3 regions of the Ruegeria sp. HKCCA5426 genome follow, and region 1 is predicted to be linked to each of the others. Evidence: riboswitches for the same ligand, from Rfam matches in the RefSeq annotation. Region 1 holds a riboswitch; each other region holds the start of a gene.
What was found. A riboswitch is a leader RNA that binds a small molecule or an ion and turns the genes downstream of it on or off. The one in region 1 is predicted to bind cobalamin.

Region 1 (4,188 bases):
ACCGACAGCCGTCACATCCTGATGCAAGCCTTTGATGACCTTGGTTATGACGCCGTTGGATTGGGAAACCATGACTTTGGGTTCGGGCTTGAGGTACTGGACCGCATAGTCGCCCAAGCCACGTGCCCGGTCATTTGCAGCAATACCACCAGAGCCGACCGCCCGGCAAGCTGGCAGGCGCATACGATTCTTGACCGGAACATCAAAATGCAGGGGCAAGATCTGGTTTTGAAAATCGGTGTGTTCTCTGTCCTCCCACCGCAGACGGCCAAGTGGGAAGCGCACCGCCTGAAAGGTGCCGTTTCGGTAGAGGACATCCTGACGTGCGCCCATCGAAAAACGCGGGAATTGCGATCCGGGGGATGCGATCTGATTGTGGCACTTGCCCATACAGGGCTTGGCGCCGCTGCACCCGCGCCCAACCTTGAGAATGCGGCTATCCCCCTGGCAGCGGTGCCCGGAATTGATGCGATTATTGCTGGGCATTCCCACTTGACCCTGCCCGGCTCTGCTCATCAGGGTCTGAAGCATGTAGACCCACAACACGGTCTTGTTCACGGAAAACCGGTTGTGATGCCGGGCGCGGCCGGTTCGCATCTGGGCATCATTGACCTGACGTTGCACCAAAAAGACGCGGGCGGGTGGTCGATTGGGAACCAACATGTGGAACTGCATTCTGTTTCACCAGCGACGCCCGCGGCCCCGACGGAAGAGGACACTGATCTGAAGCGTCTGTTCGCACAAGCACATAAAGAGACACGGTTGCACTCGGCCAAGCCTGTCGGCGAAACGCGTCAGAATTTGCACAGTTATTTCAGCTTCTGTGCGCCGGACAGGGGGGCTTGCGCTGGTCGCGGCAGCGCAAGCCGCCGCGTTGCGCCCCTTCCTAAAAGGAACAACGCACGAGGGCCTACCGGTTCTGTCAGCCGTATCGCCTTCGAAATTCGGAGGGCGCGCAGGGCCACGATCCTTTACCGACGTTCCGGCGGGTCAAATCCGGCTTCGCCATGTCAACGACCTGAACATCTTTCCAAACGAAATGCAGGCCGTCGTGGTTTCGGGCGCGCAGATTAGAGACTGGCTTGAGATGTCGGCTGGCGTGCTCAATCAAATGCACGCAGGTCAACAAATCGAACTGCGGAATTCCGCTCGCGCCGGTTACAATTTTGATATCCTGCACGGCCTTAGCCACCAGATCGACCTTGGTATGCCCGCGCGGTTCGACGCGGGCGGCAATTTGACGAATTCATCGCATAACCGCGTCAAGAATATTCGCCTTGCCGAGCACCCTATCGACGATCAGCAATCCTTTGTTGTTGCCCTCAACAACTACCGGGCCAGCGGAGGTGGGCATTTCCCCTTCGTAGACACCGCAAGGCAGATTCCGTTACCAGTTTTGTCGATCCAATGCATTGTTCGGGATTATGTCGCGGGCCGCCTTCCCGCGGATCCGTTGGCGGATGCGCCGCGGCCATTCACACTCAGACCGCTATCCGGGGCGTTTGCGATTCTCAGAACCAGTCCCAAGGCGCAGCACCATTTAGCTGAATTGCAGACGTATAACCCGTCAGTCATTGGGCGCGATGACGATGGTTTTTTACTAATCCGGCTTACGCTGTGACGGGTTGTCATCCGCAAACGAAATGCATATATCCACCCCTGAGAGGTTGGCGCGGGCGAGCGCCTCGCCAACCTGGTCAGGTCCGGAAGGAAGCAGCCACAACGAGCCCCGCTTGGGTCGATGTCCAACCTCTCACTTCCCCCCACATGCTTAAGGCTATTCCGCGATCCGGCATGAACAAGCCCGCCGCCCTATCGGGAAGACAACCCTGCGTCTAAAGCGGTGACAAAGCCCGCTTGACTCGGACCGATTTCACCGGATAGCGATGACTTGATGGTTCTCGACCCGGCTTACCGGGAAGGGATGAAAAGGGAACACGGTGCGGTCCTACCCCGGCGATGCCGAAACGGACCAATGCCGCGACTGCCCCCGCAACTGTAAGCGGTGAGCAATGCCGAGACACCACTGGCCCAACGGCTGGGAAGGTCGGCAAAGCGATGACCCGCAAGTCAGGAGACCTGCCATCTGACTGAAACCGAAACTCGGGCGGGGTGTCCGGGCAGGTCAAAGCCGCACAAAGCGACCTGACCCACGCCCCCCGTCCATCGCGCGGAGGGCGTACAATGATCTGGAAGACAAAAACGCACGAGTTTTCTGCAACAATTTGTCAGAAAACCGGCAAACCGTGTCCGGCCTTGGCAAGGATGGCACGTGCCATGGCGGACGCGATAGCAACAGCGCAGCCTGTCACAACCAAAGAGTTCGAGGTCGAAGGCAGCGGAGAGCTTTCGCATTGCGCAGAAGGGTGCACAGCACGGTTTCGCGCCCATTCAGATCTGATCAGGGTATATTGTGGAACGGCCCTGGAAACCCCGACAACAAAGTTGGACGATTACGCCGACATGATGTTCGGGACCAGCCTGTCGGCCATGCCAACCGGAACGCTGTCCGATATGCCCTGCGCAATGCTCGAGGTTACAACCTTGGGACTGCGTCCCGCGGCTGGTGACCCACAACCAGCCATGGCGTGACGTCAAAGCCCGGTTGATGCCGGTGCCGTGGCCCAAGCCATCTGCGCGTCGGTTTCGACGGCGCACGGCCGGACAGCGCGCAACCGGCGCAGCGCCTTATCCGGGGCTTCACCGCCTTCGACCAGCAAGCGCAACACAATCATGCCGGACCGCCCGCATCCGCCCCGGCAATGAACCAAGACCCGTCCACCCGCAGACAGGACGCGGTGTGCATCGGTGCTGGCGTTTGGCCAATCACACCTTACGTTCGATGACGGTGCGCCAAAATCCTGCACCGGAAGATGAACCCAAGTGATTGCGCGGCTCTGCAGGTCGCGCCAGAGGTTGTGCGCTCCTGCGGCTTCCAACTCACCGGAGGTTGTCATCGAAATCACCATGACTGGGCGCCATTGCATGATCCGCTCAAGATCCCCGGCAAAGTCGCCGAGCCGACCTGGCATTTGCGCCAAGCCCAACAGACCGGACCGAACCGGCATTGAGTAAATTTCAAACCTGTCCAAGGTGCGCACTCTGCCCGAAGGAAATGGCTGGGCAAGCCGATACACGCCCACCCGAACCTGTATCCAATGCGCCGCAGTAATCCAAATCGAATTTCATCGCTCCCTGCGGTGGACGTGAGCGGCAGGGGTCACTACGCTGCAAAGCTGATACGAATCCGACAGAGCAGACATGACCGAAACACCAAGCCCCGCCTATCAGGTGCTCGCCCGCAAATACCGTCCTGAAACTTTTGCCGACCTCGTGGGCCAGGACGCCATGGTACGCACCCTGAAAAACGCGTTCGAGGCCGACCGGATAGCGCAGGCCTTTGTCATGACCGGCATTCGCGGTACCGGCAAAACCACCACCGCGCGGATCATTGCCAAGGGCATGAACTGCATCGGACCAGACGGTGAAGGCAAAGCGACAATCGAACCCTGCGGCCAGTGCGAACACTGCGTGGCCATCATGGAGGGCCGCCATGTCGACGTAATGGAGATGGACGCCGCAAGCCGCACCGGTGTGAACGACATTCGCGAGATCATCGAAAGCGTCCGCTATCGTGCCGCCAGTGCGCGCTACAAGATATACATCATCGACGAAGTTCACATGCTGTCGAACAGCGCGTTCAACGCTTTGCTCAAAACCCTTGAAGAACCGCCAGAGCATGTGAAGTTCATCTTTGCCACAACCGAAATCCGCAAGGTTCCGGTGACGGTCCTGTCGCGGTGTCAACGCTTCGACCTGCGCCGGATCGAACCCGAAGACATGATCGGCCTGCTGAAAAAAATCGCAACTGCCGAGAACGCTCAGATTGCCGAGGACGCCTTGGCGCTGATCACTCGTGCGGCGGAAGGTTCGGCCCGGGATGCGACCTCGCTGCTGGATCAAGCCATTTCGCATGGTGCCGGGGAAACCAGCGCGGATCAGGTGCGGGCCATGCTGGGGTTGGCTGATCGCGGGCGGGTGCTGGACCTGATGGACATGATCCTGCGCGGCGATACCGCCGGAGCGTTGACGGAGCTTGGCGGTCAATATGCCGAAGGTGCCGACCCGCTGGCCGTACTGCGCGATCTGGCCGAGATCACGCATTGGGTCTCGGTGGTCAAGATTACG
Region 2 (4,188 bases), 160 kb from region 1:
CGTGTTGTGGTCTGAAGCACTACGCCGACAACGCCCAGCCCTGCACCGATCACGGCCGCAAACAATGCACGCGGCAAGCGAAGGTCAAAGACAATGCGGTGCAGCGGCGACACCTCGCCATCCGCCATGCCGGTGCCCAGCATCACCGCATCCAACGCAACCGCGGCTGGAATTTGCGTCGTGCCGTAAATGGTCGAAACCAGCAAAAGGGCGGTCACAACAACCGCCCCCAGCAAGAGTGTCAGGCCAAAACGGCCCATATTAGTTCAGGCCCGGGTGCATCGCGTCGGCCATTTTCGAAATCGCCGCGATATTTGCGGGTCCGGGAGTCAGTTCTTCGTAACGTAGGCCAATCCAGCGCTCGTTCCTGACCGCGTCGGTCTGCGACATCACGGGGTGTTCCTGCAGAAACTTGAACGTGTCTTCCGCGCCGTTGCCGGTCTGATAATCCAGCAGCACCAGAAATTCGGGGTTCGAAGCTGCCACAGCCTCCCACGAGGTGCGGCCCCAGCTTGTGTCCATGTCATGAGTGACATTCGCACCACCAGCTGCAGCGATCATCGCGTCAGGGATGGCGAATTTACCCGCGGTAAAGGGCGCGTCGGCTGGCCCATCCAGCAGGAAAACACGGGGTTTTGGCAGGTCCGCAGTCTGCGCCTGGATCGCTGCCAGTTCCTCTTTCCAGCCGGAAACCAGAGCCTCGGCCTTGTCTTCAACATGCATGACCTCGCCCAGACGAAGCACATCATCAAACAACAGGTCCATGCTGGCCTCGGGACGGTCCTTGTCCAGATGCACACAGCTTTCCGTTAGGATCATTGTCTTGATGCCAAAGGGTTCCAGCGTGTCGGGCGTCACGTCGCCCCCCGGCTTCATCCCATAGTACCAACCCGCGAAGAACAGGTCAGGCTCTACCGCCACAAGGTTCTCAACAGTTGGGTATTTCGGCGCAAGCTCGGGGATGTCACCGCGCAGCGTGTCAAACTCGGGGCTGGTCTTGTACCAGCCGGTGATGCCGGTCAGACCCACGATCTTGTCCTGCAGACCCAACGCAAAGGCCATGTCGGTCATGTTCATATCATGCACAACCAGACGCTCGGGCTGGGTGTCGAACACCAGCGGCGCACCGCAATTATCAACTGTGACTTCGTGCGCGACGGCACCACCTGCCAAAACGGTGGTCAACGCCACAGACAAGATCTGTTTCATTCAGAAATATTCCTATTCATAAGTTGTTATCGAGGTTTTTCGGATATCCAGCGCCCGGATCACGCGCCCTTCGTGGTGAAAGCACAGGTAATCGACGCCAAACGTGTCACTAACCCTGTCCGGGGTCAGCACATCGGCGACCAGCCCAAAACCGGTCAGCCGTGTATCTTTCATCAATGCCACATGAGTGGCAAATTCTGGGATCATCACCAGATCATGCAGGATCATCACCACAGTGATACCCAGTTCAGCGACCAGCGAAAGCATCCGCCCCTTCGTGTCTGGATCCAGATGGTTGGTGGGTTCGTCCAGAAACAAAAGCGTAGGATTCTGGGCCAAAGCACGGGCGATATGCGCGCGCTGGCGTTCCCCCCCGGACAGAAAGGCCATCTTTTTTTCGGCCAAAGCACTAAGCCCGGTAAGGCTCAGGATTCTGACCAGATCCGCGGCGTGTTCCTCGGCAGAGCGGTCTGCACGGATCGGAATCTGGCCCAGCGCCACATAATCCCGCAACAGCAACCTGCCATCCGGGAACTCCTGCTGACTGACCACGGCGATCGTCCGCGCCCGATCCCGTGCGGACATCTGTTTCAGGCTGCGTCCGTTGACCAGAACATCACCCTGATTCACCTCGTGCGCGCCGCATAACAGATTCAAAAGCGTCGTCTTGCCTGCCCCGTTGGGCCCGGCAATTGCAAGGATTGCGCCTTCGCATAATGTGAATGAGACCCCCTGCAGCAGTATATCGCCACTAAGAACCTGATGGGTCAGATCACGCGCAACCAAAATAGCTGGGTTGGTCATGGACACACCCCTTTTTGAATTTGGGGCATGCGGGACAGTGTCTTTGTGAACAGTTTTTCCGGACGCTCGGTCGCATTGGTCCAGCCATCTGCGCTGTTTTGGTATTGGTGGGCAAACTCAGTCAGTGCCTGGATATCCTGCGTATCAAGAATGTCACCAAAAAGGTACTGCGCTTTATCGACTGCCTGAAATCCGACAGTCACAGGCCGCGCGCATCCGGCCATGCAATCGACCATGCGGATGGAAAAACCATTTGGCAAACGATCGAACAGCGCGTCGGACAAGCCCTGCGCGTGTACCTCACCCTGACATGTTTTGCAGATGAGAAGAAAATGGTCAGGCGCTGACGGCATGGGTTCCTCCGCCTGCTTCAAAGCGCGGGCAGACAGTGCCGGAAATGTAAACACGATGTGCTCGTGTCATCAAAGCCTCCTTCCAGGACGCCCCGCCCCGGGTTGGTTAACATTTGATGGCAGGTCTCCTGACTTGCGGGTCGATGCTCGGCCATCCTTCCCGGCACTTGGGCCAGTGGGTTGTTGGCGTCGCTCACCGCTTACAGTTGCGGGGGCAGTCACGGACTTGGCGCCAAATGGCGGCCTCACCGTATTCCCTTTTCATCCCTTGGGCGCACCATCGGGAACCATCATCCGAACGAGTGCCCGAGATCACATGTCAGGTCAACGACAATATTGTGGCAGCCAATCAATTTTTGGCAGACGCAAAACCCCATTGACCAATCCAAAGTATAATTGTCCTACACCCCGCTTCGCGACCGCCATCCCGTGAGGCTGAAACCGGCAAACAAAACCGCGGCCACGCAGACGATTGAGGGACCCGCCGGTGTGTCAAACACATAAGCTGAGCGAAGTCCTGCTACGGCCGAGAAAGCCCCGATTGCCGCGGCAATCAATGCCATCGTTTCCGGAGATCGCGCCAGGCTGCGCGCGGCCGCCGCCGGAATGATCAGCATCGCGGCAATGAGCAACACGCCTACAACTTTGATCGCGACAGCAACCGTAACCGCCAGTGACAAAGTTAGGATCAACTGCTCGCGCTTGGGGTCGAACCCGGTGGCGTAGGCCAATTCTTCGTTCAGCGTAGCGGTCAGCAGTTGCGACCATCGCCATACGATCAACGCGACGACCAGCGCGGCCCCGCCCCAGATCACGACAAGATCGGTGCGCGAAACTGACAGTATGTCACCAAAAAGATAGGCCATCAGGTCGATGCGAATGCCCGACAAAAACGACACCGCGACAAGGCCAAAGGCAAGCGACGAATGCGCCATAACTCCAAGAAGGGTATCCATGGCATAACCGCGACCGGACAGCAATGTGACGGCCAACGCCATGATAAGCGCGACAACCAATGCGCCCAGAAAGACCGACATCTGGAAAGCCAGCGACAGCGCAACACCCAGGATCGCAGCATGAGCGGTGGCATCGCCAAAGTAAGCCATACGCCGCCAGACCACAAAACACCCAAGGGGGGCGGCTGCAATTGCCACGCCAATACCGGCGAGCGTTGCCCGCGTCATAAAATCATCAAGCATTATTCTGCCGCTTCGTGAGAGTGGTCGTGGTTGTGATCATGTTCGTGGCGATACAGGGCAAGCGCGCCACCGGTGCCTGTTCCAAACAGGGCGCGGTATTCTGGTGCCGAAGCAACCACGGCAGGCGACCCCTCGCAGCAGACATGACCATTGAGGCAGATCACCCTGTCCGAAGCACTCATCACAACGTGCAGCTCGTGGCTGATCATCAGGATGGCGCAACCGGTTTCCTGTCTCACCGCCTCGATCTGCTGGTAAAAACTGGCCGAGCCTCGCTGGTCGAGGCCTTGCGTGGCTTCATCCAGCAAAAGGATGTCGGGACGATTGATCAAAGCCCGCGCCAGCAATACGCGCTGAAACTGGCCCCCGGACAGTTGGGACATCTGGCGCTTCAAAAGATCCGGCACACCCGCCGCCGCCAGCGCCGCAGCGCAGTCATCTTTTGAAACACGGTGCGTCAGACGCATGAACCTTGCAACCGAGATCGGCAATGTCGGGTCAACATGCAGTTTTTGCGGCACATAGCCGATTTTCAGCCCAGGCTCCCGGGAAACATGGCCAGCAGAAGGATTTGTCGCACCGATGATGGCCCTAAGCAGACTGGTTTTGCCCGATCCGTTCGG
Region 3 (4,188 bases), on a different contig from region 1:
GATGCGGATCACGCTTGCCCGGTTCCTTGAACGAGGCGATGCCTGCGTTGATCCGCCCGTCCACCTCGGGCAGAACGACATGCATGGCAAGGTCGGCGGGGGACAGACCTCGTTCCGCCTCGGCCCAGGCTTTGCGGCGTGAGGTGGCCAGCGCGACCTGAAACACGGGGACATTCGCTGCGTCCAAGGGCGAGGTACCAGAGGCGCCCTTTCCCGAGAAAGACGTGGCGTTGAGGATCGCCGACGGAGAAAGCGATACGATGGTGTCGCGCAGCCAGTCGGCGGCGGCGGGGGCTTTCAACGAGGGGGCGAACAGGCCCACAGCCTGAAACCCGCGCGCACGCAGGCTGCGGATCAGGGCCGCCACGGGGGCGGTGTCTGCGGATGTGAGATAGGCGCGGTAGAAACTGACCACAACGCGTTTCGCATGGCCGGAAAACGCCTGTTCTGCCGGGATCACGCCGCGATCCGGGCACCAAACACCGCAGTCGGGGATGGTCTTGGCCCCCATCACCGGACCCGCATACAACCCCGCTGCCAGCGCCATCTGCGCCAAAGCGGCTTGTGCTGCGACCTCGCCCCCCGTGTCGCACAGATGTGCCAAGCGCTGCAGGGTTGACACGGGCAGGGTGGAATAGTCATCCAGCCGCGTATCCTCGCGCCCATCGGCGGGCAGCACGGCCACAGCAATTCCTTTGGCCTGCGCCAGCGCCAGAACCTGTTGCAAGCCATAGGCCCAATAGGGCACCCCGCCAATCAGGCGGATCAGGATACCCTTGGCACCCTCCAAAGTCTGCTCCACATAGGTGTCAACGGACAGAGGATGTTTCAGCGCCGTCAGATTGGCCAGCCGCAGGGTCGGCATCCGCCCCTCGGGCCCGCCACCGCGATGCCAGCCCGCCGCGAATGCGCCTAGGTCACTGTCGGAAAAAGAAAGCACCACCAAATCCGCCGGGCTCTGGCCCAGATCGGTCGGGGTCTCGGATTCCTCGAGCCCGTGGCTTTCGCGGAAGACGACGTGCATGATTTACTCGGCGGCCTCTTTCACACCCACAAGGATATCACGGATTTCCGCTTCCTTTATATCGTCATGCTCGGCGATGACGACCAACCGCGAGCGGCGCGCCTCATCCGGTTCCCAAAGGCGATCATACTGATGACGCACGCGCGCGCCCACGGCCTGCACCAGCAGGCGCATCGGTTTGCCTTGAACGGCGGCATAGCCTTTGACGCGCAGGATGTTCAGTTCAGACGCCAGACGTTCGATTTTGGCCACCAGATCGGCCGGGTCGGCCTGTTCGGGCAGTTCGACGATGATGCTTTCGAAATCGTCATGTTCGTGGTCGTCGTGACCGTCATGATGGCTGGGGCGCGCATCCATGTCATCCTCGGCAGCCGCTTCAAGTCCTAACACAACACGGACGTCCACGGCACCTTCGGCAACCTCAACCACAGGCAGCGGGCGAGGGGACTCGGCGGCGATGATCTCGCGCGCTTTGGCGACGCCTTCGGGACCGGCCAGATCCGGCTTGGTCAGCAGGATGATATCGGCGCAGGAAATCTGATCCTCAAACACCTCGGATAGGGGCGTTTCATGGTCAATCGAGTCATCGGCCAGACGCTGAGCGTCCACGGCCTCGACATTCGGCGCAAAGCGACCGGCAGCCACAGCCTCGGCATCGGCCAGCGCGATCACGCCATCGACGGTGATTTTCGAACGGATATCGGGCCAGTCGAACGCCTTCAGCAGCGGCTTGGGCAGGGCGAGGCCAGAGGTTTCGATCAGGATGTGATCGGGACGCGGCTCCAGCGCCATCAGAGCTTCGATGGTCGGGATGAAGTCGTCGGCCACGGTGCAGCAGATGCAGCCGTTCGCCAGTTCCATGATGTTCTCTGCCGGGCAATCCGGGATCGAGCAGGATTTCAGGATGTCGCCATCGACGCCAACATCGCCGAACTCATTGACCACCACGGCCAGACGTTTGCCCTGCGGGTTCTGCATCAGGTGCTTAACCAAAGTTGTTTTGCCCGAGCCCAAAAAGCCGGTGATCACGGTGACGGGGAGTTTTTCCAAGTTGCTCATTTCTGGGCTCCAATCGGGGGAATGCGGGCCGCGCAGTTTTTGCGGAAATGTTCGGGGCGTTCGCGCCATTTGACTAAGCCGTCTTCGGTCGCAAGGTACTTGGTCGCACCTTCGACGATGGTTTCGACATGGTCGCTTTCATTCAGGTGCTCATACACGAACGTCCAGCGTTCGGGCCCACCGCGTAGAACGATGGAACAGCCCTGATCACAATTCGACAGGCATTCTACGGCTTTCAGGATAACGCCCTCTGGCAGCGTGGCCTGTTCAAGGGCTTTGTGCAGCAATGCGCCGGGCCGCTGCGCGTCGTCCTCGACGGGCAGTCCTCGGCGACAGGTGGTGCAGACCAGCAGCTCGACTGGTGCAGTATCGGTCACGTCTCTCATCCCCCCAAATCCTCTTTGTGGGGGACGGGGTCTCATGCGGGCCACGCGTTGCGACATGGACCCGACACCGGAACACCCCGTCCGGTTACATCTTCGGGCGTTGGCAGGTCTCCCGGCTTGCGGATATCGGGGCATAGCCCTGTCAGATGTCCCGCCTTCCCGACCTTTTTGGCCAGTGGCTTTGGGCACCCTCTCCGGTCACGGTCGCGGGGGCGGCTGTGTTTCACGGAAGACCCGCTGACACATTCCCTTTTCATCCATCCTCAGATGGACACCAACGGATCGGACATGCGGCACCCGGCAGGGGATTGTCAAGCGACTCGCAGATATCTGCGCTACCAGAGTGAAAAAGCGACCTGACAGCGTCGCTGGGCGGCATGACTTGGGGGCAAGCGTCATGCTGCCATGTCCTAAACAAGAGAGGTATGTCGCATGAAGGTAGGCTTTATCGGGCTGGGCAATGTGGGTGGAAAACTATCGGGATCCTTGCTTCGCAACGGGATCGACCTGACCGTGCATGATCTTAATCCCGATCTGGTGGCTGAATTTGTTGCGCAGGGTGCAAAGGCCGCCGAAAGCCCTGCGCAGTTGATGCGCGACAGCGATGCGGTCATTACCTGCCTGCCATCACCCGCCGCGTCGTATGCGGTGATGCAAGAGATGCTGCCCAATGTCCGTACCGGCAAGATCTGGATGGAGATGTCCACCACCGACGAGGCCGAGGTCAAACGGCTGGGTGCCCTTGTAATCGAACGCGGCGGCGCAGCGGTGGATTGCCCTGTGTCGGGCGGGTGCCACCGCGCTGCGACGGGCAACATCTCGATCTTTGCGGGCTGTGACCGGGATACCTTTGAGCGTATCCTGCCATTTCTGACGACAATGGGCCGGCGCATCCTGCACACCGGTGATCTCGGCTCGGCCTCGGTACTGAAGGTCCTGACAAACTATCTGGCCACGGCGAATCTGATCACTTGCGCCGAAGCATTGGTCACCGCCAAGGCGGCCGGTATGGACCTGAATACCACGTATGAGGCCATCAAGATCTCTTCGGGTACATCCTTTGTCCATGAGACAGAAAGCCAGGTCATTTTGAACGGATCGCGGGATATCTCATTCACAATGGACCTTGTGAAAAAGGACATCGGCCTGTTTCAGGAGGTGGCAGACCGCGCCGGTGTTCCGCTTGAAATGAACCCGCTGATGATCCGCATTTTTGACGACGCCATCGCACGTTACGGAGAGCGGGAGCTTTCGCCGAACATTATCCGGCGCCTGGAGGATGCGACGGGGCTGGATGTCAGCGCCCCAGGGTTTCCACCCGAGATGGAAGACGATGAACCCGAAGAGCCAGGGTACGAGGTCGTCCCTCAGGGTCGCAACGCCGTTTAGTTATTCATGAATTCCGTCACCTTGCCGCCGCGCGCTTGTCCACCGGGCGCGCAGCGGTCCTCCTGTGGGCAGGATCGCTTTTCTAGCAACAGAAGCAGGGTAAGGCCTACGGGAACAAAAATGCCATTTCTTGATGGGCTTAGGCGCAGGGAGGGCGCTATTGCCTAAGTGCTTAACTCGAGCACCACAGAGCTAAGTCGATGATTTAGAATAAAATGGAGGCGAGTACCTGTTTTAAAATCGAACCCAATCTGAACTAATTGATAATAAAAACAGATGCTTAAGCGAGCCTCGCATTCTTCGTAACCAAGAAATGTTGCGGGATTTGTT

Region 2: another riboswitch for cobalamin. It lies ahead of GOV87_RS06725 (DUF1636 family protein); the one in region 1 lies ahead of GOV87_RS05955 (hypothetical protein).
Region 3: another riboswitch for cobalamin. It lies ahead of GOV87_RS03355 (DUF1636 domain-containing protein); the one in region 1 lies ahead of GOV87_RS05955 (hypothetical protein).

What each region holds. Positions count from the first base shown of each region.
Region 1 covers NZ_WQGH01000003.1:164,337-168,524, reverse strand. Annotated here, with positions in the region: gene GOV87_RS20640 (hypothetical protein) at 1-1,074, shown strand, start outside; gene GOV87_RS20400 (5'-nucleotidase C-terminal domain-containing protein) at 995-1,621, shown strand; RNA gene ffs (signal recognition particle sRNA small type) at 1,661-1,759, shown strand; cobalamin riboswitch at 1,879-2,102, shown strand; gene GOV87_RS05955 (hypothetical protein) at 2,278-2,592, shown strand; gene GOV87_RS05950 (dual specificity protein phosphatase family protein) at 2,595-3,092, opposite strand; gene GOV87_RS05945 (DNA polymerase III subunit gamma/tau) at 3,262-4,188, shown strand, end outside.
Region 2 covers NZ_WQGH01000003.1:321,067-325,254, reverse strand. Annotated here, with positions in the region: gene GOV87_RS06740 (iron ABC transporter permease) at 1-260, opposite strand, end outside; gene GOV87_RS06735 (ABC transporter substrate-binding protein) at 262-1,209, opposite strand; gene GOV87_RS06730 (ABC transporter ATP-binding protein) at 1,222-2,013, opposite strand; gene GOV87_RS06725 (DUF1636 family protein) at 2,010-2,366, opposite strand; cobalamin riboswitch at 2,467-2,673, opposite strand; gene GOV87_RS06720 (iron chelate uptake ABC transporter family permease subunit) at 2,768-3,565, opposite strand; gene GOV87_RS06715 (metal ABC transporter ATP-binding protein) at 3,565-4,188, opposite strand, start outside.
Region 3 covers NZ_WQGH01000002.1:162,071-166,258, reverse strand. Annotated here, with positions in the region: gene cobN (cobaltochelatase subunit CobN) at 1-1,024, opposite strand, end outside; gene cobW (cobalamin biosynthesis protein CobW) at 1,028-2,083, opposite strand; gene GOV87_RS03355 (DUF1636 domain-containing protein) at 2,080-2,469, opposite strand; cobalamin riboswitch at 2,554-2,763, opposite strand; gene GOV87_RS03350 (NAD(P)-dependent oxidoreductase) at 2,902-3,858, shown strand.